3 regions of the Streptomyces sp. NPDC006208 genome follow, and region 3 is predicted to be linked to each of the others. Evidence: riboswitches for the same ligand, from Rfam matches in the RefSeq annotation. Region 3 holds a riboswitch; each other region holds the start of a gene.
The links. Region 3 has a riboswitch for thiamine pyrophosphate ahead of thiO (glycine oxidase ThiO). Riboswitches for the same ligand answer to the same signal wherever they lie in the genome.

Region 1 (9,835 bases), on a different contig from region 3:
CGAGCTGCTGTCCACCTACGGCGGCGGGCGCGTGGTGCACGGACACAGCCCGATCCCCTATCTGCTGGGCGAGGTCGGCACCGAGGACGGCGAGGACGGCGAGCGCCCGGTCGTCGAGGGCCCGCATGTGTACGCCGACGGGCTGGCGATCGCCATGGACGGCGGCGTGACCATGGCCGGAAAACTCCTTGTCGTGCAACTCCCTCTGCAGGGCTGAGCCGACCGGGGACAGGCGATTTATGGAAACCCCCTGTCACGTTGCGCCATAACCGCTCTACCATCGGCTTATCCAGAGCAGGCTCTCCTCCGTTTCCGCCCTGCTGCCCTGCACATGCGGGAAGTCCGGGCCCTACGGAGCATCGGGGGATGCACATGAACAGCGCTCCGCACCTGCTGACCGAGGACCGCGCCGAATACGAGCGGGTCCTCGACGACGCGCTGCGCAACGCCCGTGAACGTCCGGACCTCGCCGCCGTCGGGCTGCGCCTCAACATCGAGCAACTGCGCACCATGGCCCTGAACGCGACGGCCCTGATAACCACGTCGGCCGCCGCCGAATACGAGCACTACGTAAAGGTCCGCAGGGAAATGCGCACCCCTGCGGCGGCCACATCCGTGCGCAACTCCGTACTGGCACCCGGCGCGGACGCCTCCGAGGACGGCGCGGGCTTCGGCGCCGTGATCGCCGTTCTGGCACCGGTGCTCGCGGGCACCGCCGCGCTGATCTTCCTGCTCGTCGGATACACCCTGAAAATGCTGAGCCCGACCCCGTCCTTCGCCGACACCCTGCTCACCGCCGGCTGGTTCTTCGGGGCGCTCACCGCGGCAGCCATCCTGGTCGCCGCTGTGGGACTGCTGCTGACGGCCCTGCGCAACGGTGCCACCCAGGTCGCGGCCGAGGAATCGACCGGCGAGCTGCCCGACGAGGTCGCCCGTGCCAAGGAAGCCTGGCGCCACGCCCTGCTGGAACGGGGCATCCTGCCCTTCCTGCGGGCCGCACTCGCGGACCCGAGTGTCGACCCGGCCTCGAGCGAACCGCCGCGACCTGTGAGCCGTATCCCCAAGGTCGGCTACAGCGGTCCGGACTTCTCCAGCCCCAGTGAGGGGTCGACCACAAGACAGCGGCCGACCTTCACCAGCCCGGACTTCACCAGTCCCGATTTCGGCGGCCCCGAGCACCAGCCGGAGTGACCGGAGCGGCCAGGTCCCGCGGCCGTCCTCACAGACGACGGACGACCTGGGCCTCGGCGCGCTCCACCGATGCACGGCCATGGGCATCGACCAGGGCCAGGTGGAACAACGCGGGAGCCAGCGGTGCCCACCGGTGGACGCGGTCGGCACGGAGCAGGTAGCGGGCGACATCCGCGGGGCGGAAGGGAACGTAGTCGATCGTCTGGTGCTCCCACCTGTCGGCGACGCCTCTGCTCATCCGCGCCCGAAGGTCGTCGCGGGTCAGCGTCTTGAGGCGCGCGGAGAAATGAGCGCTCCAGTGGCGCCGCTCGGAGTCCAGGACGAAGGCGAGAAGGGCGAGAGAGTACTCGTTGGTCTCCAGGGACATTTCCTCGCGCATGCCGCGGCGCGCGACCGCGTACAGATCCGGCGCATTCCTGCCGGACGAGTCGATGTGCCGGGCCAGGCCCTCGTTCACCGAGGAGTTCCACACGCCGGGCGACATACGCACCCGATCGCTCCGCCTGGTGACCACCAGCATGTCGTCCGCGGTCACCACGGCGATGTTGACGGCGAAGCTGCACTGCAGGAAGGCCGGTGCCTTCAGCGGGGCGTCGGGATCGAGGTACCGGGACCGCGGTGTGGCACCGTCGGGCAGCCGGCGGTCGAGCTGCTGGGCCGCGAGGAACGTGTAGTAATCCGTCGGCCGCAGCCGCAGATGGACCTCCGGCTGCTCCTCGAGGGCGGTCCGCGAGACGTCGAGCGCCTCCACGGCGTAGCGCTGACCGTTCCAGATGGGCGTCCCGTTCCCGGCCTGGAGCCGAGCGCTCTCGGCCTCGATCTCGTTTCGCCAGCCGGCCATGTCCGGCGGCAGGACGACTTCTTCGTCCACCACCTGGATGTGGATCGCCTCGGCGCCGATCGTCGACTCGCCGTCCCCCTCCACGATCAGGGCGGGGGTGTGCAGCGGCCCCAGGGAGAAGGTCGTCCACGACGGACCGGACTCCTCGCCCCGGGACCTCAGGCGCCGTACCGCCCTCGTGGACCGCCTGCGCACCTTGAACCACGCGTCCTGCAAAGGCTGTTGGAACAACGTCGCGAAGACGATGCCGAGCACGGCTCCGACCACTCCGTTGGCGACATCTATTCCGACCATGCCCCGCAGCGTAGCCGGGAGTGATCACCTGCCGTCCGGGCCGTCCGCCAACGGGACGGACGGGCCGGGCGGTCAGCGGGGTACGGACCGGTGAGGCCGGACCCGACGAACATGACGGGCCGCCGGCGTCCCGGGTCCGACGAGGGAACCGGGGGCGTGTGTGCCGGGAGACGCTGAGACGCAGCCATGCGGGCCCAAGGATGACCACCACCGCTGCCCATCGGGCACCAAGGTCCTGAACAGGGACCGCCTGACCGGACCACCCCGTAGCTGTCCAGGCCGAGGGGTGGTCCGGTTTTCGTGTTGTTGTGCACAGTCGCTGAACTGAGGCGCCGGTAAGCGCCCAGAAATAATGGGCCCGCGCCTCCGAGGCCAACCAGAACCGGCGGTGTGTTGGAGCTCCGTCAGGATGCCGAAAGCGGTACCGCTCAGAGCACCTCACCCTCGACACTCATCCCGCCCGCTCACCCCGCTACCGCCCAACCCATCGGGTGCAGGTAGGGGACCCGGTTGCCCGGGGCCGCGAACTCCGCCGACCTCTGGAGCATGCCCTCGGCGATCTCCTCGCCCGACGCGGTCGGCTCGTCACCGCCGAACTGCTCTGTGATGCTTCTGCTGATCTTCATCGAGCAGGAGCGCTCACAGCATGTGGCTCAAGCACCTTCGGATGCCGGTAGACGACCTGGTGCTGTGACCGGACAGGTTCGCCGGTTTGGTCGGTTCGTGAGGGCGAGGGGGCGGCGTTCTCCCCCACGGATGCCCTTCTCGCTGCGGCTGCGGCAGGCATTGCCTCTGTCTCTCGCAGTTGCGGTACGAGCGGGCGCGTCCGGGCTGTGCACCGGCCTGGATGTCTGGGCCGATCGGCCCGTTTTGACAGCTGAGTTCGGCCGGAGAAGAGTGGAATTGACTTCGCGGGGCGGGGGCCACTTACCCGGATCGGAGGTCATCGGTCCCACTACCGACCGTAGTCACGCCTTGGACCATGTAGTCGTGCTGATGTTTGAGAACCGCTCGTTCGACAACCTGCTCGGACGGCTGTACGGGCCGGGCGAGGTCGCCGCCTTCGAGGGTGTCCTCGGGAAAGACCTGTCGAACCCGATCCCGGACTGGGCCGAGGACCGCTCGGGCCGACAGACAGTGCCGTTCGGGATCGCCGAGACGATGGACACGCCAAGCCCGGATCCGGGCGAGGAGTACCAGCACATCAACACCCAACTGTTCGGCGTGATCGACCCCGAGGGCAACCGGGGAGTGCCGGCCGAGCAGATGGCCGCGCCGTTCAACGCGCCGCCGCCCGGGCGGGCGCCGACGATGGACGGGTTCGTCGCCGACTACATCAGCGCGTTCTGGGCGGAAATGGGCCGCCAGCCCCGGTACCACGAATACGCGCAGATCATGGCCGGGTACACCCCGGACCAGCTACCTGTGGTGTCCTCGCTGGCACGTGGTTTCGGCGCTTTCGACCACTGGTTCGCCGAGGTGCCCTCGCAGACGTTCACCAACCGCTCGTTCTTCCACGCCGCGAGCTCGTCGGGCTTCGTCGTCAATGCGCCGTATCGCACGTTCCCGCTGCAGAACACCGCCGAGACGGTGTTCGAGCGGCTGGAGGCCAGTGGCCTGACCTGGCGGGTGTACGTGGACGCACCGAGCCCGCTCCCGTTCACCGGGCTGATCCACGGGGCGCGGCTGCGGCAGCGGTTCGCTACGCATTTCGTCACCACGGACCGCTTCCTGGAGGATGCTGCCGCCGGCAGGCTGCCGACCTATGCGTTCATCGAGCCCAACATGTGGCACGGCCACAACGACATGCACCCGCCGACAGCCGCACTGGTCCAGGGGTTCTCCTTCGATGCGCCCTCGTCCCTGCTGGGCGGCGAGGCATTGCTGGCCAAGATCTACAACGCCGTCCGTTCGTCGACCTCGTCCGACGGGTCGAACGCGCTCAACACGCTGCTGATGGTCGTCTTCGACGAGCACGGCGGCACCTACGACCACGTACCCCCGCCCGCCGCCGTCGCCCCGGACCCCGCGGCGCCGCCCGGGCAGATGGGCTTCACCTTCGACCGGCTCGGCGTCCGCCTGCCCGCGATCGCGATCTCCGCCTGGCTGCCTGCTCAGACAGTCGTCAACGGTGTCCACCACCACACGTCGGTCATCCGCACACTCCGCGAACGCTGGAACCTCGGCCGACCCCTCACAGCCCGAGATGCCGAAGCCCCCGACCTCGCCGCCGTCCTGAGCCTCGACCGGCCACGCGACCCGCAGGACTGGCCCGACGTCAACGCCCAAGCGGTCCCCGAGTTCGACCAGGCCCTGGTCCCGCCCGACGCGCCACTCACCCCACTCCACCGCCATGCTCCACGGCTACCTCGCACTCGCCGCGCAGATGGGAGCCACCGTGCCCATGATTGACGAAAAGGCGCAGCTGAAGGGCCAGGAAGCAATGGCGATGGTCCACGAGAGCGCACACACCCTCTTCCCAGGCCTTCGAACATCGTCAGGCTGACCCGCTGCTGATACCAACCGTTGACACCAACGACGGCGAGCTGGGTAGGTCGGGCCGCGTCGGCCGGCGGCCTGCCTCCCCAACGGATTCCCTTCTCGATGCGGACGCGTGCGCGTTCACGTCGTTGCGCGGCCAGGACGTCGGGGTGGCGGGCGTTCTTGTTGCGCCAGCGCAGGTAGGCGTGCAGGGCCCGGGTCCGGTCGGTTGGCGGTCGAACGACGGTTGTGCGCACCAGACTGACGGTGGAGACCCTCCGGGAGTCTCCACCGCAGTCGGCCGATCAGTCCGCCAGGGGCAGGTACACGCGGTTGCCGCTTGCTGCGAACTCCTTGGACTTCTCAAGCATCCCTGCCTCGATCTCCTCTTCTGAAGCAGAAGAGAGCAGGTCAGGGGCAAACTGCTCCGTGATGCTTCTACTGATCTTCATCGAGCAGAACTTCGGACCGCACATGGAACAGAAGTGCGCGGTCTTCGCCGGTTCGGCCGGCAGCGTCTCGTCGTGGAACTCCCGTGCCGTGTCCGGGTCGAGGGCCAGGTTGAACTGGTCCTCCCAGCGGAACTCGAACCGGGCGTCCGAGAGCGCGTCGTCCCATTCCTGGGCCCCCGGGTGCCCCTTGGCGAGGTCCGCCGCATGCGCGGCGATCTTGTACGTGATGACACCGGTCTTGACGTCGTCACGGTTGGGCAGCCCGAGGTGCTCCTTCGGCGTGACGTAGCAGAGCATCGCAGTGCCCCACCAGGCGATCATCGCCGCGCCGATTCCGGAGGTGATGTGGTCGTAGGCGGGCGCCACATCGGTGGTCAGCGGCCCCAGGGTGTAGAAGGGGGCCTCTTCGCAGATCTCCTGCTGAAGGTCGATGTTCTCCTTGATCTTGTGCATGGGGACATGCCCCGGGCCCTCGATCATCGTCTGGACGTTGTGGCGCTTGGCGATCGAGTTCAGCTCACCGAGCGTCCTCAACTCCGCAAACTGCGCCTCGTCGTTGGCGTCGGCGATCGAGCCGGGACGCAGCCCGTCCCCGAGGGAGTAGGTGACGTCGTACGAGGCGAGGATCTCGCAGAGCTCCTCGAAGTTCTCGTACAGGAACGACTCCTTGTGGTGCGCCAGGCACCAGGCCGCCATGATCGAGCCGCCGCGCGAGACGATGCCGGTCTTGCGGCGCGCGGTCAGTGGCACGTAGCGCAGCAGCACGCCCGCGTGGACCGTCATGTAGTCGACGCCTTGTTCGGCCTGCTCGATGACGGTGTCCTTGTAGATCTCCCAGGTCAGCTCCTCGGCCCTGCCGTCGACCTTTTCGAGGGCCTGGTAGAGCGGCACCGTGCCGATCGGGACAGGGGAGTTGCGCAGCACCCACTCCCGCGTGGTGTGGATGTTGCGCCCCGTGGACAGGTCCATCACCGTGTCCGCGCCCCAGCGCGTCGCCCAGGTCATCTTCTCCACCTCCTCCTCGATGGAGGAGGTGACCGCGGAGTTTCCGATGTTGGCGTTGACCTTCACCAGGAACCGCTTACCGATGATCATCGGCTCGATCTCGGGATGGTTCACATTCGCCGGAAGTACGGCCCGGCCGGCGGCGATCTCCTCGCGCACCACCTCGGGCGACACGTTCTCGCGGATGGCGACGTACTCCATCTCGGGTGTGATCTCGCCCCGGCGCGCGTACGCGAGTTGGGTGACCGCCTGCCCGTTGCGGCCCCGGCGCGGCTGCCGCGGGCGGCCCGGGAAGACCGCGTCGAGATTGCGCAGTCCCCCGCGCGGTGAAGTGTGCTTGAGCCCGTCGTCCTCAGGGCGCACAGGGCGGCCCGCGTACTCCTCGGTGTCACCGCGGCCGACGATCCAGTTCTCGCGCAGCGGGGCAAGTCCACGACGGACGTCGGTCGCCACCGCCGGATCCGTGTACGGGCCGGACGTGTCGTACAGCGTCACGTCGCTGCCGTTGGTGAGGTGCACCTTGCGCACCGGCACCCGGAGGTCGGGGCGCGAGCCCTCGACGTATCCCTTGTGCCAGCCGATGGACTTCCCTGCCTCGTCGTTCTGCATCGAGGCAGGCGTGCGTGCGTCCGACATGGTCATGAGACCTACTCCCTACGCCGGCATTACCCGGTAACAGGTTCGGCGGTCGGCGCAGCGTCGTCAGCGCCCTCTCAGCCCGGTGCTCCGAGCTCCCGCGTGTTCAAAGGTGCCACCACGCTAGCGTCATATCCGGCGTGCTGAACAGTGGGCCCGTCGCTTCTTGCGATGATCGGTCGGTGACCTCATCGCCGCAGGCCCCAGAACCGCACGGCCACCCGACCGGCCATACGCACAGCCACGGGCCCGCAGCGCCCGTCTCCAGACACCTTCGCAAGGTCATCGCAGCCGTATTGATCCCCTTCGCCACGGCCGTGGTCGTCGGTCTCGCCGTGCTGTGGCCCGGCGGGGTACCCGGCCATGAGCGCAGCGGGGTCGGCTTCGACCGGCAGACGGAGCAGGGCAAGGTGGTCAAGGTCGAGAAGGTGGACTGCGCGGACGTCAACGTCGGGCAGGTCCCGCCGACCGGCGACACGTCGACCCCCGAGGGGCGCGAGGCCGGCAACGCCCAGCAGGGCAGCTGCGGGAAGGCCACGATCGAGGTCACGAGCGGCAAGGACAAGGGCCGGACCTTCACCGAGATCGTCCCGCCGGACGCGCCGCGCCAACTGCGCGCGGGGCAGGGGGTGGTGGTGGCATACGCACCCGATGCGCCCCGGGATCTCCAGTACTCGGTGACGGACGTCGACCGTACGGTGCCGATGGTCGTACTCGCCGGAATCTTTGCGCTCGCCGTCGTCCTGGTGGGACGAATGCGTGGCGTCATGGCCCTGATCGCGCTGACCGTCTCGTTCGCCGTGCTGACCATGTTCATCCTGCCCGCGATTCTCCAGGGATCGAATCCGCTGGTCGTCGCGGTCGTCGGGGCCAGCGCGATCATGCTGTGCGCGCTCTACATGTGCCATGGGCTGAGTGCGCGCACCTCGGTCGCGGTGCTCGGCACATTGATCTCCCTGCTGCTGATCGGGCTGCTGGGCTCTGTGTTCATCGACTGGGCGAGTCTGAGCGGCAACACCGACGACTACACCGGACTGATCCACGGCCTGTATCCGGACATCGACATGAGCGGTCTGCTGCTGGCCGGCATCATCATCGGCTCGCTCGGTGTGCTCGACGATGTGACGGTCACCCAGACGTCCTCGGTCTGGGAACTCCACCAGGCCGACCCGGCGATGGGCCCGCGTGCCCTCTACCGGGCGGGCATCCGCATCGGCCGCGACCACATCGCGTCCGTCGTCAACACTCTCGTACTCGCCTATGCGGGCGCGGCGTTGCCCCTGCTCCTGCTCTTCTCCATCGCACAGTCCAGCGTGGGCACCGTGGCGAACAGCGAACTGGTGGCGGAGGAGATCGTGCGGACTCTGGTGGGGTCGATCGGGCTGGTCGCCTCCGTACCGCTGACCACGGGCCTTGCGGCACTGGTCGTCTCCGCCGACAGGACTGCGGCTGCTGCGGGCGTGTCCGGATCGCCCGCGGCGCAGGGCGGATCGCCGGGCCGCGGCGGCCGGGGCCGCCGGCGCAAGAAGTAGCCGGCCGGGAGACGAGGCGGCAAGGTCAGCCGGCGTTCTCCTCGGCGAGGATGCGCCCGAGCGCTGCCACGAGGCTCTCGTCGAAGTCGCTGAGCGCGCGCTCCTGGCCGAGGGGAACCAGCTTGTCCGTGCGGTCCAGGAAGGCGACGAGGGGTGCCACCCCGGCCCGGAAGAGCGCGGAGTCGTTCCCGACGCGCAGCCGGATCCTGACGTCCGAGAGTCCCTCGGGCTGTGTGGGCGCGATGTGCACATCGCCGTCCCCACTGGGCGCGTTGATCCCGTCCAGCAGCAACTCGCGGCCGAACGCCCAGGTCACGGGCGCATCGCCGGGCAGGTGAAACGTCATCCGCACCGCATAGGGGTCCCCCGTCTCGTACTTGAGCTCCACCGGGATCCGGAAGGAGAGCTCCTCGGAGACGAGGAAACTCATCAGGACCTCGGCCTGGACCGACTCGCGCATCACATACCTCGCAGGTGACGAAGCTGAATGAACCGTGCTTATGGAGCAAGAAAACGGCCAGGAACGATCCCCGTAGGCCCTCTTGACGTAATCGTGGTGGAAGGGCTAACAGATCACAAGGAGTGATATTTCAGATACTGATAGAGAAGGCGAGTGACCCCAGGAGCCCAGCGATACCACTGCGCAACTGTTCCACGGCAGGGAGTAGCCGCGCTGCCTGGTGGAGGGGGAGTGAAATGGCCATCGTGGCCGCGGCGGAGCCGGCTGTGATGGGAATCGCGGCACAGACCGTGCCGAGCGCATATTCCTGACGCTCCACCACCACTTCCGTCCGCCCGACGGAGGAGAGCCGTTCCAGCAGCGCGCACCGGTTGCGCACGGAGTACGGGGTCACCGGCTGCACGGGATGGCGGTCCAGATGATCCCGGCGGGTACGGTCGTCGAGCTGGCTGAGCAGACACTGCCCGAGCGCATGCGCATGACCGGTCTCGCGGAAATCCGCCCACTCCGTCACCGCGGGGGCCTGGGGGGTGTCGGCAACTGCGACGAGTTCGATCTCACCCTCGCGGTAGACCGCGAAGTAGACCGGGACCCCGATCGCATCACGCCAGTGCGCCAGCGAGTCCTCAAGGGTGCTGCGACGATTCTGCACCGCGCCGCCGACGGCCAGCCGGTCGACGGCCGTACCGAGGGCGAACACGCCCTTCTCCCGGCGCAGATAGTCCTCATGAGCCAGGGTGCGCAGCAGGTGATAGGCGGTGGGCAGCGGGATTCCGGCCTCACGGGCAAGCTGCTTGGCGGGGGCTCCGTCCGGATGGGCGCCCGCGGCCTCCAGCAGTCTCAGCGCCCGCTGCACCGAGCCGATCAGGGTAGGGACAGCGGCATTCGTAGCTCCGGCCAAAGGTCACCCCCCAGGCGTGGTGACGGGCAGCCCGCCCGCCCG
Region 2 (9,835 bases), on a different contig from region 3:
TACTGCGATCGTGTCGAACGCATAGGTGTGGCCGCAGGGTTCCAGGCCCGGCGTGAAGCCCGTGCCGGCGACGGCCGTACGCGTTCGATGCTCTTCTCGTCGGCACTCAGCACGTCTCCTACGAGATGCAGCACTCGCCGTTCAAGCAGCGATATGGAGCGAGGGAGCGAACCCGTCGGTCCCTCGCCGCCGAGCGGGAGGCGGTTGCCTGGCATACCGCCAGCTCCATCATCGCCGAGGGCGCCACCGTCGCCATCCTCCGCTCCAACCAGGCCCGTCTTCCCCAGATCGAGAACCCGCGATACGAACTTCGCATCCTTGGTGGGTACCGGAAAGTCCTTGTCTGGGAGTGCACCAGCCGCCAGGGGCATCGCTGCCCCCGGGGGCCTATACCGGCTGCGGTGCCACCCATGTCGACTCCCAATCCAGCGCCATCACCCTGGACGACTTCATCCGTCAGGCCCCCGCAGGCTTGGTGCTGCCCGTCCAGCCGATGGAACGCACCGGCTTCTGGACCACAACCCACCGGGTCGGCCGGCTTCACCGTGGTGGTCCGCCCAAATCCGGTAGTGCGACGGTTCCCGGTTCACAGCGCACCGAGGTCCGTGTCTGGCCGGCAGTAAGGGCACGCCGTGATGCCGTCCTGTGTGAGCGCGCTAAGCGCCTGGTCGTGGGTCAGCCGCTTCGTGAGGTTGCCAGCCATGCCGCTGGCGCTCGTGTGTACCGCGTCCGGGCTGGGTTTGCCATCTGCTCGCAGCATCGAAAGCTTCCACTCCGGCTCTCACGGCGGCAGGGCGCACGCGGCGGCTGCCTCCTGACGCTCCAGCTCTGCGATGGATTTGTCAGTGCGGCGCAGCTGCCACGCGAGCCACTGGCGGACGCTGCGCAGGCGCTCCAGGCGAGGCACTTGTTCGGACACATGTTCGAGCCTAGATCTCGGGAGCCCTGGTTCGACAGAGAGACCACACGCGGGGGAGGTTCGCCATGCCGTGGTCCACGGCTCCAGCGGTGCCGTTCGCGCTTCTCTTTGGCTTGCTGGCCAGCTAGAACGCACTCCGGGCTGGGCCGTCTGTGGGCCGTCCGAGGGCGCCCAGCAGTGACCACTAACGACCGACGACGACCACCGCGAGCATCAAGGCCCGCAGGTCACCAGATTCCGTCTGCGACACTGGTAGCACCATGCCCAAGCCCGGAGAACTCACTTTCGTCGCCCCCCGCGGAGCCAAGAAGCCCCCGCGGCACCTTGCGGACCTCACGCCCGCCGAGCGCAAGGAGGCCGTGGCCTCGATCGGCGAGAAGCCGTTCCGCGCCAAGCAGCTCTCGCAGCACTACTTCGCGCGGTACGCCCATGACCCGGCCCAGTGGACCGACATCCCCGCCGCTGCGCGCGAGAAGCTCGCCACCGAGCTGCTGCCCGACCTGATGGCGGTCGTACGGCACATCTCGTGCGACGACGACACGACCCGCAAGACCCTGTGGCGGCTGCACGACGGCACGCTCGTCGAGTCCGTGTTGATGCGGTACCCCGACCGGGTCACCATGTGCATCTCCTCGCAGGCCGGCTGCGGGATGAACTGCCCGTTCTGTGCGACCGGGCAGGCGGGCCTCGACCGCAACCTGTCGACCGCCGAGATCGTGCACCAGATCGTCGACGGCATGCGCGCCCTGCGCGACGGCGAGGTGCCCGGTGGCCCGGCCCGGCTGTCGAACATCGTCTTCATGGGCATGGGCGAGCCGCTCGCCAACTACAAGCGGGTCGTCGGCGCCATCCGCCGTCTCACCGACCCCGAGCCCGACGGTCTCGGCCTCTCGCAGCGTGGAATCACCGTCTCCACCGTCGGGCTGGTGCCGGCCATGCACCGCTTCGCCGACGAGGGCTTCAAGTGCAGGCTCGCCGTGTCGCTGCACGCTCCGGACGACGAGCTGCGCGACACCCTGGTCCCGGTCAACACCCGCTGGAAGGTCCGCGAGGTCCTCGACGCCGCCTGGGAGTACGCGGAGAAGTCCGGCCGCCGGATCTCGATCGAGTACGCGCTGATCCGCGACATCAACGACCAGGCCTGGCGCGGCGATCTGCTCGGCCGCCTCCTCAAGGGCAGGCGCGTCCATGTGAACCTGATCCCGCTCAACCCCACCCCGGGATCGAAGTGGACGGCCTCGCGCCCCGAGGACGAGAAGGCCTTCGTGGAGGCCATCGCCGCCCACGGTGTGCCGGTGACCGTCCGGGACACGCGTGGCCAGGAGATCGACGGAGCCTGCGGACAGCTCGCGGCGACCGAGCGCTGAGGCAGGGCCTGCCGGCCATGGCTGATACTGTGCCCGTGCTTTCGCACAAATGAACAATGAACATTCCGACAGGGGAGCGCACACAGCGCTGAGAGTGCGGCCAGGCCGCAGACCCTCGGACCTGATCCGGGTCATACCGGCGTAGGGAGTCAGCACCATCATGAACAGCCAGCTTCGCCGTGCCGTCAGCACCGCACTCGTCGGTGCCCTCGGCATCGCCGCACTCGCCGCCTGCGGCGAGCAGTCCAAGGACTCCTCGGACGGCGGCTCGGGCAAATCCAGGACCGTCACACTCGTGAGCCATGACTCCTTCACGGCGTCCCCGGCGGTACTGAAGGAGTTCACCGAGCAGACCGGCTACAAGGTCAAGGTCCTCAAGAGCGGGGACGCGGGCGCGGCGCTCAACAAGGAGATCCTCACCAAGGGCTCCCCCCAGGGCGACGTCTTCTTCGGCGTGGACAACACCCTGCTCTCGCGCGCCCTCCAGAACGACCTGTTCACGCCGTACGAGGCCAAGGGCCTCGACCAGGTCGCGGACGAAGTGCAGCTCGACAAGGGCAAGCACCGCGTCACCCCCGTCGACACCGGCGACATCTGCGTCAACTACGACAAGAAGTACTTCGCCGACAAGAAGCTCGCGCCGCCGCAGACCTTCGACGACCTTGCCGAACCGGCGTACAAGAACCTCCTGGTCGTCGAGAACGCGGCCACCTCCTCGCCCGGCCTCGGCTTCCTGCTCGGCACGGTCGCCAAGTACGGCGACGAGGGCTGGCAGGACTACTGGAAGAAGCTCGACGCCAACGGCGTCAAGGTCGTCGACGGCTGGGAGCAGGCGTACAACGAGGAGTTCTCCGGTTCCGCCGGCGGCAAGAAGGCCAAGGCCGACCGTCCGCTCGTCGTCTCCTACGCCTCCAGCCCGCCCGTCGAGGTGCTCTACGCGGACCCGCAGCCTGCCGAGGCCCCGACCGGCGTCGCGACCGGCACCTGCTTCCGCCAGATCGAGTTCGCGGGTCTGCTGCACGGCGCGAAGAACGAGGCGGGCGGCAAGGCACTGCTGGACTTCCTGATCACCAAGAAGTTCCAGGAGGACATGCCGCTGAACATGTTCGTGAACCCGGTGGTCAAGGACGCGAAGCTGCCTGCGCTCTTCACCGAGCACGGCGCGGTCGTCGACAAGCCGGAGACCGTCGCTCCCGGGACGATCACCAAGAATCGTGAGCAGTGGGTCCAGTCGTGGTCCTCGCTCGTCCTGAAGTAAGCAGCACCCTCCGCGGGAACGCGGCGCGGCTGGCTCTGATCGCCGTGCCCGTCGCGTTCTTCGCGCTCTTCTTCGCCTACCCCGTCACCGCGATCGTCGGACGCGGTCTGAACGTCGACGGGGTATGGCAGCTGGGACGGATCGGCGAGGTACTCGGGCGGCCCGAACTGCTGCGGGTGCTGTGGTTCACCACATGGCAGGCGCTGGCATCCACCGCGCTCACCCTGCTGATCGCGCTGCCAGGCGCGTATGTCTTCGCCCGTTTCGACTTCCCCGGCAAGCGGCTGCTGCGAGCGGTGGTCACCGTTCCCTTCGTGCTGCCCACCGTCGTCGTCGGCACCGCGTTCCTCGCGCTGCTGGGACGCGGCGGACTCCTCGACGACCTGTGGGGCGTACGCCTCGACACCACCGTGTGGGCGATCCTGCTCGCGCACGTCTTCTTCAACTACGCCGTCGTCGTGCGGACGGTGGGCGGACTCTGGTCCCAGCTCGACCCGCGCCAGGAGGAGGCCGCGCGTGTGCTCGGCGCCGGACGATTCGCCGCCTGGCGGAGCGTCACCTTGCCGGCGCTGGGCCCCGTCGTGGCAGCGGCCGCGCTGATGATCTTCCTGTTCACCTTCACCTCCTTCGGTGTGGTGCAGATCCTCGGCGGACCCACTTTCGCCACCCTCGAGGTCGAGATCTACCGGCAGACGGCACACCTGCTGGACCTGTCCACGGCAGCCGTGCTCACTCTGGTGCAGCTCGCGGCCGTCGGGACGGTCCTCGCCGTGCACGCCTGGACCGTACGACGGCGGGAGAGCGCCCTGCGCCTGGTCGATCCGGCGCTGACCGCACGCCGGCCGCGCGGCGCCGGCCAGTGGGCGCTGCTCTGCGCGGTCCTCGCCACAGTCGCGCTGCTGCTCCTCGCGCCCCTCGCGGTGCTCGTCGAGCGGTCCTTCGACACCCCGGAGGGATACGGCTTCGCGTACTACCGCGAGCTCGGCACGGTGGACCCGACGGGCGGAGCGTTCCTGGTGCCGCCTGTCGAAGCGGTCTGGAACTCCCTCCAGTACGCCCTGGTGGCCACCGCCATCGCCGTGGCCGTCGGCGGGCTCGCGGCCGCCGCGCTGACCCGGAGGGCCGGGCGGTTCGTGCGTGGCTTCGACGCGCTGCTGATGCTGCCGCTCGGTGTCTCGGCCGTCACCGTCGGCTTCGGCTTCCTGATCACACTCGACGAGCCGCCACTGGATCTGCGGGCCTCCTGGATCCTGGTGCCGCTCGCCCAGGCACTGGTCGGCGTCCCCTTCGTCGTCCGCACCATGCTGCCGGTCCTGCGCGCCGTGGACCAACGGCTGCGGGAGGCCGCGGCCGTACTCGGCGCATCGCCGCTGCGGGCCTGGCGGGAGGTCGATCTGCCGCTGGTACGGCGGGCGTTGCTGATCGCCGCCGGATTCGCCTTCGCCGTCTCGCTCGGCGAGTTCGGCGCGACGGTCTTCATCGCACGCCCCGACCGGCCGACGCTGCCGGTGGCTGTGGCCCGGCTGCTGGGGCGTCCCGGAGAGCTCAACTACGGGCAGGCGATGGCGCTGAGCACGATCCTGATGGCCGTCTGCGCGGTCGCCCTGCTGCTCCTCGAACGCATCCGTACGGGAGTCCGTTCCGACAACACCACGGAGGAGTTCTGATGGCGATGCTGCGGCTGTCGGACGTGAGCGTACGGTTCGGGGCGCGTGCGGCGCTCGACTCGGTGGACCTGGAGGTCACCGAGCACGAGACCGTATGCGTACTCGGACCGAGCGGCAGCGGCAAGTCCACCCTGCTGAGGGCAGTCGCCGGACTGCAGGACATCGACCACGGACGGGTCCTGCTCGGCGGCGCGGACCAGAGGGGCGTGCCGGCACACCGGCGTGGAGTGGGCCTGATGTTCCAGGACCACCAGTTGTTCCCGCAGCGCGATGTCGGCGGCAACGTCGCCTTCGGGCTGCGGATGCGCGGGGTCCGCCGCGCCGAACAGGCCCGCCGGGTGGCCGAGTTGCTGGAGCTGGTCGGGCTGCCGGGTGCCGCCGGGCGGGAGGTGTCGTCGCTGTCCGGAGGTGAGCAGCAGCGGGTCGCGCTCGCCCGGGCGCTGGCACCGGAGCCGAGGCTGCTGATGCTCGACGAACCCCTGGGCCAGCTGGACCGGGGGCTGCGGGAGCGGCTCGTCGTCGAACTGCGCGGCCTCTTCCGCCGGTTGGGCACGACGGTGCTCGCCGTCACCCACGACCAGAGCGAGGCCTTCGCGCTCGCCGACCGTGTGGTCGTCATGCGCGACGGACGGATCGCCCAGACGGGCACGCCGCTGGAGGTGTGGCGGCACCCTGCGTCGGAGTTCGTCGCGCGCTTCCTCGGCTTCGACAATGTCGTCCCCGCGACCGTGCACGGCGCGGCGGCGGACACGGTGTGGGGCAGGATTCCGGTGCCGAAGGGATCGCCGCAGGGCCCGTGCCGCCTGCTGATCCGCCCGTCCGGAGTGCGGGTGCTGCCTTCACCCGACGGCCTGCGCTGTGCGGTGACGTCCCGTGTCTTCCGGGGCACGCATGTCGCGCTGCGGCTGGAGCCCGAGAATGCCCCGCCGCTGGAGGCGGAGTGCGGACTGGGGGACGCCCCTGAGCAGGGTGCGCAGGCGGGAGTGGCATTCGACCCGGCCGAGGTGGTCGTGCTCCCCCCCGAGTAACGGGACTCCGTTCAGGACGGGGAAGCTTCCGCCGGCCCTTCCACGGTGCCGCCGGCTCCTTACGCGGCCAGCCGCGCGAGTGCCTCAGGGGCCTCTTCGACCGAGTCGACCAGCGCGATGCGCGTCTGCATCGACCGGCCGCTGGCCAGCGACTGGAGCAGCGGCCAGGTCGGAAGCAGCTCGGTCCAGTGAGCACGGTTCACGAGCACCATGGGGGTGGGTTCACCCCGGGACTCGTAGTAGTTCGGGGTCGCGTTGTCGAAGATCTCCTGGACGGTGCCGGCTGCGCCCGGCAGGAAGATCACGCCCGCGGAGGAGCGGGACAGCAGACCGTCCTCGCGGGTGGCGTTGGCGAAGTACTTGGCGATGTGCCCGGCGAACGCGTTCGGCGGCTCGTGGCCGTAGAACCAGGTGGGGATGCCCACCGAGTCGCCGCCCTGCGGCCAGCGGCGGCGCACCTCGAAGGCCGCGAGTGCCCACTCGGAGACGGACGGGACGAAGGACGGTGCCTTGGCGAGGAGTTGGAGGGCGTCGTCCAGCATCTCGTCGGGCTGCGGAGCGGCGTACGCGCCCAGGTTGGCGGCCTCCATCGCACCGGGCCCGCCGCCGGTCGCCACCGTGAACCCGTCCCGGGCCAGTGCCCGGCCGAGCCGGGCGGCCCCGGCGTACGCGTCGGTGCCACGGGCCATCGCGTGCCCGCCCATCACGCCCACGACCCGTGCGCCGACAAGGAGTTCGTCCAGGGTGTCGGAGATCGCGTCGTCGTGGATCGAGCGGAGCATCGAGGCGTAGATGTCGCCGTCGGCCTTGGTGGACTGGAACCACTGGTAGGTGCCGGCGTCGGGAGTGGCGTCGTAGCCGCGGTCGGCAAGGCCGGTGAAGAGCTCTTCGGGGGAGTACAGCCGCCCCCGGTACGGATCGAAGGGCAGTCCCGGCACGGGCGGGAACACGAGCGCGCCGTCGCCGCGGACCTTGGCGTCGGCGTCGGCGTTCATACGGCAGCCGAGGAACACGGCGTCCGCACAGTCGCAGCTGAGCAGGGCGAACGTACGGTGCGACAGATCGACGGACTGCACCCGGTACCCGACGAGCGAGCCTCCCGCGGCAATCTCGTCGAACGCCTCGATGGACTCGATCTCGCGGTGATGTCCGCGCTCCTGCGGGTTCGCCATGCGGCCACGATAGGCCCCTGCCGGGGACGGCGGGGGAGCGGGGTGGCGCGGTGCGGACGGGCGCGGTCGCCCTTGCGCCGAGTGCAGTTGCCGCTCCTGGGGGACGGTGTGCGGCGCGTCGGTGGCGGCTCTGTGCGCATGTCTCGAACGTCGGCGTCTCACGGCGGCTTCCGGTGGAGGCGGCCCGGCGACGGGGTGTGCATGAACGAGAAGGCCGGTCCTGTCTCGGGACGGGCAGGCGGGCGGCGCGGCCGTCGGTCCGGGAGAGTTCGGCCTCGGGGCCGGGAGCCGCTGCGGAGGCGGATCCCGGGACGGGGCCGGCCGCTGGTGCGCCCAGGGGCAGTGGGTCGGCGGACAGCGGTCAGGGGGAGAGCGGGGCCGCGGCCAGAGTGGCCACCGCCCAGGTCAGGGGGACGAAGGCCACGAGCAGCGCCACCGCGCGCAGCGCCGTTGCCTGATGGAGGGCCGCGAGAGAGGTGCCCAGGCGCAGGAGGTTCGTCCTGGTCTGTGCCCGGGCCTGGCGGGCCTCCAGCACCGCCGTCAGCAGCGTCGCCGTCGTGCAGGCCATCACCAGGATCACGCCGAGGGCCGTCACCGGCCCGAAGACGTCCGAGGACGTGCCGTACACCGTCGAGGCCGCGATCGCTCCCGAGGCCACCGCGCACACCACGCCCAGGGGGCGGCCGATGCGCTGGGCCTCCTCCATCAGGACGCGGCCGGCCAGCAGGCGCGTCGCGCCGGGGCGGGCGGTCTGCAGGAGGCGGCCGCACAGATGGGTGATGCCCGGGCCCGCGAGGGCGAGCCCCACGGCGGTCAGGGCCCAGCCCGCCAGGACCCCTGCCGGTCCGTCGGCGACCTGCCCCGGCAGGGGGAGCGCAGACTGGGCCGCGCCTCGGCTGGCGTAGGTCTCGACGGCGAGGCCGGCGGCGGTCAGGGCGACCCCCCAGGGCAGCCCGGGTGGTGCCGCCATCGGGGCGGCGGGCTGGTCCGGGTCCGTCTCCTCGCCCGGCTTCGCCGGACGTGGCCGCAGCGCGAGCGCCGCCGCGACGGTGGCCAGCACCGGTACCAGCGAGAGCAGCGTCAGCACCGCCCCCAGCGGCAACGGCTGTTCTGCGGCCAGCAGTTCGGCCGCGTCCGCGTCGAACGGCAGCCCTGTCAGATCTCCGCGCAGATGCAGGAAGAACAGCAGGGCCAGCATGCTGCCCAGCGTGCAGGCGACAGCCGTGGACACCGCGGCGAGCGCGGCCAGCCGGGCCGGGCCCAGCCCCACCGCGGACAGCCCGGACCGCAGGCGCGTGCTCGGATCCGCACGCGCCACGGCCACCGCGAAGTGCACGGTCGCGGCGAGCGGCGCCAGGCACCACAGCAGCCGTACCACTGATGCGCCCGAATCGTCGGGGTGGGCCAGCGCATAGGTCAGCGTGCACAGCAGCAGAAAGCCGACACCCGCCGATGCCGCCGCCACCATCAGCCGGCGCAGCAGAACCAGGGGATGTGTGCCGCGGGCTAGACGGAGAGCGAGCACGCGGCCCGCCCTTCCGCGTCGGCGGAGCCGAGGGAGTTGGCCCGTCGGCCGTCGACGATCGTGATCGCCCGGTCCGCGAGCCCCGCCACATCCGCGTCGTGCGTGGCCAGTACCACGGTGATCCGGTGCGAGCGCGCCGCGGCCGTCACCGTACGCAGCACGTGGGCCGCGTCGGCGCGGTGCAGCGTCGCCGTCGGCTCGTCGGCGAACAGCACCGCCGGCACGGTGACCAGAGCCCGTGCGACACAGACGCGCTGCTGCTCGGACCGCAGCAGGGCGTAGGGGCGCTTGTCCGCGCAGCCGCCGATGTCCAGGCGCTCCATCCACTCCAGTGCGGTGGACTTCGCCTTGCGGTGCGAGACGCCGCGCAGCAGCAGTGGCAGCGCCGCGTTCTCCCACGCCTTGAGCTCCGCCACCAGCGTCGGCTCGGGGTCGATCCAGCCGAACCGGTCGCGCCGCAGCCGTTCCCGGTGCACCGGAGGCATCGTGTGCACGGGCGAGCTGTTGAACCACACCTCGCCCTGCTGCGGCACGAGTTGGCCGGACAGACACCGCAGCAGCGTGGTCTTGCCGCCGCCCCGCGGGCCGCACACGGCGAGGATCTCGCTCTCCCGTACGCCCAGTGACACACCGACGAGCGCGGGTGAGCCGCGGTGGGAGTAATGGAGGGAACGTGCCCAGAGCACATCGTTGTCCGGTGGGGCCACCATGGCGCACTCCTCGGTTCTGATCAGATTTCCGGCCCCCCGTACGGGGGAACGAAGACAGGGCCGATCGGTCACTGGGCACGCTAAGGAGTCCGCGGCGAGGCGCCGGAAGGCACGCGGCCCGGGTACCGCCCATCTCACTCGGATGGGGGTACCCGGGCCGGTCACAGGCAGGGTGCGGAGCCGTTGGCT
Region 3 (9,835 bases):
AGCAGCAGAAACGGATCGTCGTCGTGCGTCAGCTCGTCCAGCAGCGGCAGCATCCGCTCCCGGACCTGCGCCAGCGCGACCTCACGGGAGCGGCCTCCGGTCGCCGAGCCCGTGTGGACCACGACGCCCCGCGCCCCGATCCGGCGCCCCCTGCGCAGCGAGTGCCGCAGCGACTCCACCGACCTTTCGGCCGTGGCCTCGGTGTGCGAGCCGAAGTTGATCAGATACGGGGCATGGACCCACGCGGACATGCCGTCGGCGGCGCACTCGGCGCGGAACAGCTCGTCCTGTGCGGGGTTGCCCGCGGGAGTCGCCCAGCCCCGCGGATTGGCGACGAAGACCTGGACGGTCTCCGCCTCCAGCTCCCGGGCGTAGGCGAGCCCGGTCCTCGCCAGGCCGCCGGCCACGGGGACATGGCCGCCGACGGGGTTGCGCATCCGACTACAGTCCCTTGGTCTTGATCGTGATCGTGCTGCCCTCGGGAGCCTCGTCACCGCCGGCCACGGACTGGCTCGCGACCTCGTCGCCGAGGAACGGGAAGTTCTTCTCGACCTCCACCTCGAAGCCTGCCGATTCCAGCGCGCTGGTGGCGTCGTCCACGTTGTCGCCGACGACATCGGGGACCTCGATCATCCGCGGGCCCTTGGAGACGGTCAGCGTGACGGTGTCACCGCGCGCGAGGCGGCTGCCCTCGCCCGCCGACTGCCGCGCGACCGTGCCCGCGTCCTCGGGCGAGTGGATCTGCTCGGCGGCGACCTTGACCTTCAGCCCGGCGTCCTCCAGCGTGCTGGTGGCGTCCTGGACGGACTCCCCGGTCACGTCCGGGACGTCGATCGGGGTGCCCTTGCTGACCACCAGTGAGACCGCGGTGTCGGGGCTGCGTCCGCTGCCCGCGCCCGGCTCCGTGCTGATCACGGCGCCCTGCGGGACCCCGTCGTCGAACCGCTTGGTGATCACGCCCGGCGCGAGTCCGACCCTGCGCAGCTCACGCTGCGCCTGGGCGAGCGGCTTGCCCTTCAGTTCGGGGACCTTCACGATCTCCGGGCCGCGCGAGACGATGATCGTCACCGAGCCGTTGCCGCGGATGCGCTCGTTCGTGCCGGGCACGGACCTGATGACCGTGCCGCGAGCCGCCGTCTCGCTGAAGTCGCGGCGGACCTGCTTCACCTCGAGTCCGGCCTTTTTCAGCGCCTGCCTGGCGTCCTGCTCGGTCTTGCCGATCAGTGCCGGGACGCGGGTGAACTGTCCGGAGTTGATGTACCAGACACCCGTGCCGATCCCGAGGGCCAGCAGCACCGCGACCACCGCCGCGATCACCCCCCGCCGGGGGACGGCAGGGCGGGCCGGCCGTGGCGGTGCGGACGGCGGCGCCGACGGCGGCATCGCCAGCCGGGCGGTGTGACTGGCCCCAGGCTCCTCACGCGGCACCACCCGCGGGATCACATCCGTTCGGTCCTCGGAGGGTGCCGCCCCCAGGACGCCACCCTCGCCGGCGAGTGCCTGCGGTGACACCGCGTCCAGCTGCTCCTCACTGAGTGCCGCCCGCGCCCCCCGTACCTGGGCCAGCAGCGCCACGGCGTCGTACGGGCGCACATCGGGGTTGCGGGCCGTGGCGCTCGCCACCAGCTCGTCGAGCTCGACGGCGAGGCCGGGAAAGCGTGCGGAGGGCGCCGGGACGTCCTCGTTCAGGTGCTGGAAGAGCACCTGGGCCGGTGTGTCACCCGTGTGCGGCTTCGTGCCGGTCAGCATCTCGTAGAGGACGACACCGCAGGCGTACACGTCCGCGCGGGTGTCGGCGGTGCCGTGCTCGATCTGCTCGGGAGCGAGATAGGAGACCGTGCCGAGCACCGTGCCGGAGGTGTTGGTCACCGAGCCGACCGCCCGTACGAGGCCGAAGTCCGCGACCTTCACCCGGCCGTCGTCCCCTATCAGCACGTTCTCCGGCTTCATGTCCCGGTGCACGAACCCGGCCCGGTGCGCGGCGCCGAGCGCCGCGAGCACGGGCTCCAGGATGTCGAGCGCGGCGCGCGGCTGGAGCGCCCCGCGCTCGCGTACCACGTCGCGCAGCGTGCACCCGGCCACGTACTCCATCGCCAGGTAGACGTACGCGCCCTCGGCTCCCTGGTCGAAGACCGCCACCACATTGGGGTGGGCCAGCCGCGCCACCGACTTGGCCTCTCGGATGAAGCGCTCCACGAAGGAGGCGTCGGTGGCGAGGTCGGGGTGCATCACCTTGAGGGCGAGCACCCGGTCGAGACGGGTGTCGACGGCCCGGTAGACCGTGGCCATGCCGCCGACGGCGATGCGCTCATCGACTCGGTAGCGGCCGTCGAGCACCTGCCCGACGAGGGGGTCCTGAAGGGTCGTATCCACGCCGTCGAGTCTACGATCCGTGACGGACAGCGGTTTACGGGTCTGGCAGGACCGCAGCGGTACTGAAGCCGAGCTGTGACAGCGTGCAGCGGTCCGGGGCCCCGCTCCCGGGCGCGCCCGGGAGCGGAGCCGTCCCGCCTCAGAACGCGGGCCGCTCCGGATCCAGCGCCGCACGCCCCTCGTGGGGCGAGGACGCCTCGGCGAAGTGGCGCCGCGGGATCCGGCCGGCCCGGTACGCCAGGCGCCCGGCCTCCACGGCGTGCCGCATCGCCTCCGCCATCAGCACCGGTTCCTGCGCCCGGGTGACCGCCGACGCCAGCATCACCGCCGCGCATCCCAGCTCCATCGCCAGCGCCGCGTCCGAAGCGGTGCCCGCGCCCGCGTCCAGCACCACCGGTACCCGCGCCTGCTCGACGATCAGCTCGAAGTTGTGCGGATTGCGGATGCCGAGGCCGGACCCGATCGGTGAGCCCAGCGGCATGACCGCCGCACAGCCCACGTCCTCCAGCTTCCGCGCGAGCACCGGATCGTCGTTCGTGTACGGCAGCACCGTGAACCCGTCGTCGACCAGGACCTCCGCCGCGTCCAGCAGCTCGACCGGGTCGGGCAGCAGCGTGCGCTCGTCCGCGACGACCTCGAGCTTGATCCAGTCGGTGCCGAGGGCCTCGCGGGCGAGGCGGGCCGTGAGCACCGCCTCGCCGGCCGTGAAACAGCCCGCCGTGTTCGGCAGCACCTGGATGCCCAGCCGGGTCAGGACGGACAGCACCGAGCCCTGGACGGTCGGGTCGAGACGGCGCATGGCCACGGTGGTCAGTTCGGTGCCGCTCGCGACCAGGGAACGTTCGAGCACATCGAGGCTGGGCGCTCCGCCCGTGCCCATGATCAGGCGGGAGGTGAAGGTGGTCCCGCCGATGGTGAGACGGTCGTCGGCCATGGCGTCAGCCCCCCTGCACGGCGGTGAGGACCTCGACGCGGTCTCCGTCGCCGAGCCGGGTGCCCGCCCACCGGCTGCGCGGCACGACCGTCTCGTTGACGGCGGCGGCGACCCCGGACGGCGCGGCCGTGAGCGCGGCGACGAGCGCGTCCAGAGTGGTGCCCGCGGCGCACTCGCGGGCCTCGCCGTTGACGGACACGTTCAGTACGGAGACGTTCATGCGGGCTGCTCCTGGGGGACGGGGGAGAAGCGGCGGGGCGTGAAGGGGCGGGCCTCGTAAGGCAGTTCGCCGTCCGTCAGCGCGGCGGACAGCGCATCGCCGGTGACCGGCGTGAGCAGCACCCCGTTGCGGTGGTGGCCGGTGGCCAGCAGCAGACCGGGCAGAGCGGTCGGGCCGAGCAGCGGGGCGTTGTCGGGGGACCCCGGCCGCAGCCCGGCGAGCGTCTCGGTGAGCGGCAGCTCGGTGATCCCGGGCACGAGCTCGTGGGCGTCGCGCAGGAGCTCGTACACCCCGCCCGCGGTGACGGTCGTGTCCCAGCCGAGCTCCTCGCTGGTCGCGCCGACGACCAGCTCGCCGTTCTCGCGCGGCACGAGATAGACGTGGCTGCCGCGCACCACCGCCCGCACGGTGCGCGACAGGAACGGCGCGTACGCGCGCGGCACGGTCAGCCGCAGCACCTGGCCCTTCACCGGGCGCACCGGGGGCAGCACATCGTCCGGTACACCCGCCAGCCGGCCGCTCATGCTGCCGCCCGCCAGCACCACCTGGTCCGCGCCGAGCTCCGACCCGTCAGCGAGCATCGCGCCCACCGCCCGGTCGCCGACCACGACGAGGCGCTCGGCCCACGTACGGCGCAGTTCGACGCCGGCCCGCTCACAGGCCTTGAGCAGAGCCGCCGCCAGCCGCCGCGGATCGACCTGGTGGTCGCCGTCCACCCGAAGGCCGCCGCGCACACCGGGTGCGAGCATCGGCTCGAGGCGCCGGCACTCGCGGCCCGTCAGCCACTGCGAATCGAGGCCCGACCGGCGCTGCAGGGCGTGCAGTTCGCGCAGATGCGCGCGGTCGTCGGAGTCGAGGGCGACGGCGAGTGTGCCGCAGGCGCGGTAGCCGACCCGCTCGCCGGCGGCGTCCTCGAGTTCGGCGACGAACGCGGGGTAGCGGCGCGCGGATTCGAGGTTGAGGGCGAGCAGGGTCTGCTCGCCGTAGTGGAGTTCGGTGACGGCGGCGAGCATGCCGGCCGCGACCTGCGCGGCGCCGCGGCCGGGCTGCGGATCGGCGACGGTCACACGCAGTCCGCGCTGCGCCGCCCGCCAGGCCGTGACCAGACCGATGATTCCGCCCCCGATGACAAGGACGTCTGGTGAACGAGACATGGGCGTCCAGCCCCTCCCTTCGCCGGCATGACCCGGATCAGGTTCGTACGGTCGGAGGCCGGCCAGCCTCCCTCTCAGCCCGGTCCGTCCGGGCTCCCGCGAGTGCTTTACGGTGGCCACCATAGCCCCACGCCCCGAAGCGAAGTAAGGGAGCCGAAGGCCCGGCAAGGCCGCTCCGCGGACTCCTGCCGGCACCCGTGGCGGACCGGTCCTCGGGCCGTGCCCCGAACCCGGACCAGGGTCACCTACCACGAGGAAGAGGGCCTGATCCGGGCCGGCCCGGAAGGGCGGCGTGAGGAGCGCCGTCCAGCAGGTCCTGGAGCAAGAACCCTCCTGACGAACCGTCAGGTACGTAAGGTTGTCGGGTGAGCGAGCAGCAGACAGCACAGGGCGTACGGCGAGTGGTGGTCGTCGGCGCGGGCATGGCCGGCGTGCAGACCGCGGTGGCCCTGCGCGAGGCGGGCTTCACCGGCCCCGTCACCCTCATCGGTGCCGAACCCCATCAGCCGTACGACAGGCCCCCGCTCTCCAAGGCGGTCCTGCTCGGCAAGGCCGAGGGCTCGGCCTTCGACGTCGACTTCGAGGCGCTCGAGGTCGAGCTGAGGCTGGGTGTGGAGGTGACCGGCGTGCGCCCCGCGGCACATGAACTGGACACGGCCGCCGGGCCCGTTCCGTACGACGTCCTGGTGCTGGCGACGGGCGCGGAGCCCATCACCCTCCCCGGCACCGAGGGGGTGCCCGGGGTGCATCTGCTGCGCACCCTCGACGACGCGGCGCGGCTGCGCCCGGTCCTGGCGGAGCAGCACCGGATCGTGGTCGTGGGCGCGGGCTGGATCGGTGCCGAGTTCGCGACGGCCGCCCGCGAGGCAGGCTGCGCGGTCACCGTTCTCGAGGCCGCCGACCGGCCGCTGGCCGGTGCGCTTCCCGCGCAGGTGGCCGCCCCGATGGCCGAGTGGTACGCCGATTACGGCGTCGACCTGGTCACCGGCGCTCGCGTGGCCGCGATCGAGGAGGGCAGCGTCGCCCTGGCCGACGGGCGCCGCATCCCGGCCGGTGCGGTCGTCGTCGGCGTCGGCGCCCGGCCCGCCACCGGCATCCTCGCTGGTTCGGGAATCACTCTCGGCGCGGACGGCGCAGTCGAGGCCGACCGGTATCTGCGCACTTCCGTGCCCGACGTGTACGCCGTCGGGGACTGCGCCTCCTTCCCCTCGGGGCGCTACGGCGAACGGCTGCTGGTGCACCACTGGGACAACGCGCTCCAGGGTCCGCGTACCGTCGCCGCCAATGTCATGGCCGACGCCCGCGGCGCGGAGCCGGAGGTCTACGACCCGGTGCCGTACTTCTGGTCCGAGCAGTTCGGGCGCTTCGTGCAGTACGCCGGTCATCACGCCGCGGCCGACGCCTTGCTGTGGCGTGGCGACCGGGCCCAGGACACCTGGTCGGTGCTGTGGCTGCGCGACGGCGCGCTGGTCGCCCTGCTGGCCGTCGGCAGGGCCCGCGACCTGGCGCAGGGCCGCAAGCTCATCCAGTCCGGCGCGCGCCTCGACGCGGGGCGGGCCGCGGACCCGTCCGTCCCTCTGAAGGCGGCTGTCGGATAGCTTCCGGCTACCGACTGTCAGTCCCGGATGGCAGGCTTGTCCTGTGACCGAGATTGACGCAAAGATCGATGCCCTCGTCCCCGCCTGGCTTCACCTGCCGGACATCGCGGAAATGCTCGATGTCGAGGTGACGCGCGTGCGGCAGCTGGTCAAGGAGGGCCAGCTGATCGCCGTGCGCCGCGGTGAGAACCGGACCCTGCAGGTGCCGGCCGCCTTCATCGACGGCACGAAGGTCGTCAAGGGCCTCTCCGGGACCTTGACGCTCCTGCGGGACGACGGCTTCTCCGACGAAGAAATGCTGGAGTGGCTCTTCACTCCGGACCCGACCCTGCCGGGCACCCCCGCGCAGGCGCTCGGCGAGAATCGCGGCACGGAGGTGAAGCGCCGGGCCCAGGCGCTCGCCGTCTGATCCGATCCACCGACCGTGGTGTACGGGCCGGCCGGTCCGGCCCGTACGCCACTCACCCATGGGGGGAACCGCTCATGTCCACCGCACGCGCTCTGCTGTCCGACGCCCGGCTGTATCTGTGCACGGACGCGCGCAAGCGCCAGGGGGATCTGCCCGCGTTCCTGGACGCGGTGCTGGCGGCCGGGGTGGACATCGTGCAGCTGCGCGACAAGGGCATGGAGGCGGGTGAGGAGCTGGAGCACCTCCAGGTCTTCGCCGACGCCTGCCGCCGGCACGGCAAGCTGCTGGCGGTCAACGACCGGGCGGATGTCGCGCATGCCATCGGGTCGGACGTGCTGCACCTCGGGCAGGGCGATCTTCCCGTCCCGGCCGCACGGGCCGTCCTCGGCGACGAGGTGCTCATCGGCCGCTCCACCCACGCCGAGTCCGAGGTGGCCGCCGCCGCGGCCGAGCCCGGCGTGGACTACTTCTGCACCGGTCCGTGCTGGCCCACCCCCACCAAGCCCGGCCGGCACGCCCCCGGTCTCGACCTGGTGCGCTACGCGGCCGGGATCGGGAGCGACCGCCCCTGGTTCGCCATCGGCGGGATCGACGCCGGCAACCTCGACCAGGTGCTGGACGCCGGTGCACGCAGGATCGTCGTCGTACGGGCGATCACCGAGGCCGATGATCCGGGCTGCACGACGGCGGACCTCGCCAAGCGGATCAGGGAGCGGAGTGCGTGAAGGGACGCGTAACGCAGGACGCGTGACGCATAGGGACACGCAAAGGGAGTCGCCGCACGCCTCCGGGTGTCCGCAAAGTGTCCGATGGGTGGACAGGAGCCCGACAAAAGCGGCATATTTCCCTGATCCTGTTGGGGGACCGGCGGACCGTGGCTAACCTGCCGGTATGGCCCTCGGCACAGCTTCGACCAGGACGGATCACGCACTGACGGTGCGTGAACTGCTCGCGACCGGCAAGACCTCCTACTCGTTCGAATTCTGGGCGCCCAAAACGGAAAAGGGCGAGCGGAACCTGTGGAACGCGCTGCGCAGGGTCGAGGCGGTGGCCCCGAACTTCGTCTCCGTGACCTACGGTGCCGGCGGCTCCACCAGGGCGGGCACGGTCAAGGCGACCGAGCGGATCGCCGCGGACACCACGCTGACCCCGGTCGCCCATCTCACGGCGGTGAACCACTCCATCGCCGAACTGCGGAACATGGTCGGTCAGTATGCGGACGCGGGGATCCGCAACATCCTCGCCGTCCGGGGAGACCCGCCGGGTGATCCGATGGGCGAGTGGGTCAAGCACCCCGACGGTGTCGAGTACGCCGCGGATCTGGTCCGGTTGATCAAGGAGTCCGGGGACTTCTGCGTCGGCGTCGCCGCCTTCCCGGAGATGCATCCGCGCTCCACCGACTGGGAAGAGGACATCCGGCACTTCGTGGACAAGTGCCGCGCCGGTGCCGACTATGCGATCACCCAGATGTTCTTCCAGGCCGAGGACTATCTGAGCCTGCGCGACCGGGTCGCCGCCGCGGGCTGCGAGACCCCGATCATCCCCGAGATCATGCCGCTCACCAGCGTCAGGCAGCTGGAGCGGTTCGCCGAGCTCAGCAATGCCTCTTTCCCGCCCGGACTGAAAGAGAGGATCCTCTCCGTCAAGGACGATCCGGCCGCTGTACGCTCCATTGGCATCGAGTTCGCGACGGAGTTCTGCGCAAGGCTGCTCAGCGAGGGTGTCCCCGGACTGCACTTCATCACCCTCAACAACTCCACGGCGACGCTCGAAATCTACGAGAATCTCGGACTGCACGAGCAGTCGTGACCGGTCGTACCCGCCCCGCACCGGGGCGGCGGCCGCTGGAGAGGGGCGGGCATGGGCTGGACGGTCCTCTATATCGCGTTCGGCATCGTCGCGCTGTGGCTGCTCGGTGAGGTACTGCTGCAGTACAAGGCGAGGCTGCGCTACCGCCTGCTCGCCTTCGCCGGGTTCCTCGGCGTGGTCCTCGGTGTGCTGATGCCGTCGGTGCTGGTGATCGCGCTGGGCGCGATCGCCTTCGCGATAGGCCAGACCTATGTGACGCTCTCCTTCCGCCGCGGCTTCTCGACCGGCTGGGCGCTGGGCGGCGGTCCGGGCGTCAGCAGGCGCCGCAAGATGGCCCCGCCGCGGGACGGAGCGGCCATGCGCGAACCGACGCTGGAGGTGTCCGACCTCACGTACGAGCCGGACGACGAGGCGATGGAGCGGACGGACCCGGGGGAGCAGGGCGAGCCCGAGGTCTATCAGACGCGGCCGATGCCCGAGGACACGGGCGAGTACGGCATCTACACGGCCGATGCGTACACGGCCGAGCGCGAGCGCAGCGAGAGCGAGAACTACGCCCAGTACAGCGAGGGGTACGCGGCGTACGACGCCTACGGGGACTACGGGCAGCAGCAGCCCGCCCCCGCCCCCGAGGGCCAGTACGACTACGGGCAGCAGCAGTACGCCGCGTACGCGGACCCGTACGCGGCCGGAGGCCAGCAGTACAACGCCTACGGAACGTACGACGGTTACGGCGGCCAGCAGCAGTACGCGCAGCCGGCAGACCCGTACGCGCAGCAGCAGTACTACGAGACCCCGCCCGGGGGTGTCTGGGTGCCGCAGCAGCGTGAGGGTGAGCAGTACGTCCCGCCGATGCCGCAGGACCAGCCGTCCCAGTACGACTACGACGCCTACAACGAGCAGCAGTACCGCTTCTGAAGCCGGCCGGCACGCCCGGGCGCGACACGGGCCGGGGCATGAGCCGGACGCCGCCACGCCCCGCTGTCACTGGGAGCCGCGGAACGCCGCTCCCTCCACGATCAGGCCCGCGACCAGAGCGCCCGACATACCCGCGTGCGGCAGACCGCCGCCCGGGTGCGACCAGCCGCCCGCGAAGTACAGGCCGGGCGTCGAGGAACTGTTGGACGCGGGCAGGAGGGCGCCGCGCGCGCCTGCCAGGGCCGGGGCCGGGACCTCACGGACCCCGGTGTCACGGCCGGTGTCGGCCGGAGTGCGCACCTCGCGCCACAGGATCCGGTCGCGCAGGTCCGGCACCGCAGCCCGGGCCGCTTCCACCATCCGGTCCGCGAACGCGTCGGCAGCCGCCGCCCAGGAGTCCTCGCCCTCCAGCTCAGCGGG

Region 1: linked by a shared signal. The riboswitch ahead of thiC (phosphomethylpyrimidine synthase ThiC) and the one ahead of thiO (glycine oxidase ThiO) in region 3 are both predicted to bind thiamine pyrophosphate.
Region 2: linked by a shared signal. The riboswitch ahead of ABZ208_RS25190 (thiamine ABC transporter substrate-binding protein) and the one ahead of thiO (glycine oxidase ThiO) in region 3 are both predicted to bind thiamine pyrophosphate.

What each region holds. Positions count from the first base shown of each region.
Region 1 covers NZ_JBEXSW010000006.1:173,714-183,548, forward strand. The annotation lists gene ABZ208_RS06670 (metallophosphoesterase) at 1-217, shown strand, start outside; gene ABZ208_RS06675 (hypothetical protein) at 367-1,191, shown strand; gene ABZ208_RS06680 (hypothetical protein) at 1,220-2,326, opposite strand; gene ABZ208_RS06685 (hypothetical protein) at 2,791-2,952, opposite strand; gene ABZ208_RS06690 (alkaline phosphatase family protein) at 3,317-4,738, shown strand; partial or broken gene ABZ208_RS06695 (IS630 family transposase) at 4,894-5,037, opposite strand; gene thiC (phosphomethylpyrimidine synthase ThiC) at 5,113-6,906, opposite strand; TPP riboswitch at 6,899-7,012, opposite strand; gene ABZ208_RS06705 (YibE/F family protein) at 7,083-8,432, shown strand; gene ABZ208_RS06710 (SsgA family sporulation/cell division regulator) at 8,458-8,892, opposite strand; gene ABZ208_RS06715 (IclR family transcriptional regulator C-terminal domain-containing protein) at 9,023-9,793, opposite strand.
Region 2 covers NZ_JBEXSW010000033.1:1,367-11,201, forward strand. The annotation lists gene ABZ208_RS25175 (DUF6233 domain-containing protein) at 587-760, opposite strand; gene ABZ208_RS25180 (hypothetical protein) at 782-919, opposite strand; gene rlmN (23S rRNA (adenine(2503)-C(2))-methyltransferase RlmN) at 1,180-2,286, shown strand; TPP riboswitch at 2,347-2,451, shown strand; gene ABZ208_RS25190 (thiamine ABC transporter substrate-binding protein) at 2,447-3,544, shown strand; gene ABZ208_RS25195 (iron ABC transporter permease) at 3,583-5,211, shown strand; gene ABZ208_RS25200 (ABC transporter ATP-binding protein) at 5,211-6,239, shown strand; gene ABZ208_RS25205 (LOG family protein) at 6,299-7,411, opposite strand; gene ABZ208_RS25210 (hypothetical protein) at 7,773-8,936, opposite strand; gene ABZ208_RS25215 (ATP-binding cassette domain-containing protein) at 8,918-9,646, opposite strand; gene ABZ208_RS25220 (aspartate aminotransferase family protein) at 9,834-9,835, opposite strand, start outside.
Region 3 covers NZ_JBEXSW010000009.1:112,173-122,007, reverse strand. The annotation lists gene ABZ208_RS09570 (deoxyribonuclease IV) at 1-437, opposite strand, end outside; gene pknB (Stk1 family PASTA domain-containing Ser/Thr kinase) at 442-2,373, opposite strand; gene ABZ208_RS09560 (thiazole synthase) at 2,513-3,307, opposite strand; gene thiS (sulfur carrier protein ThiS) at 3,312-3,527, opposite strand; gene thiO (glycine oxidase ThiO) at 3,524-4,681, opposite strand; TPP riboswitch at 4,679-4,791, opposite strand; gene ABZ208_RS09545 (FAD-dependent oxidoreductase) at 5,104-6,279, shown strand; gene ABZ208_RS09540 (Rv2175c family DNA-binding protein) at 6,323-6,688, shown strand; gene thiE (thiamine phosphate synthase) at 6,763-7,413, shown strand; gene metF (methylenetetrahydrofolate reductase [NAD(P)H]) at 7,580-8,497, shown strand; gene ABZ208_RS09525 (hypothetical protein) at 8,549-9,415, shown strand; gene ABZ208_RS09520 (NAD(P)/FAD-dependent oxidoreductase) at 9,482-9,835, opposite strand, start outside.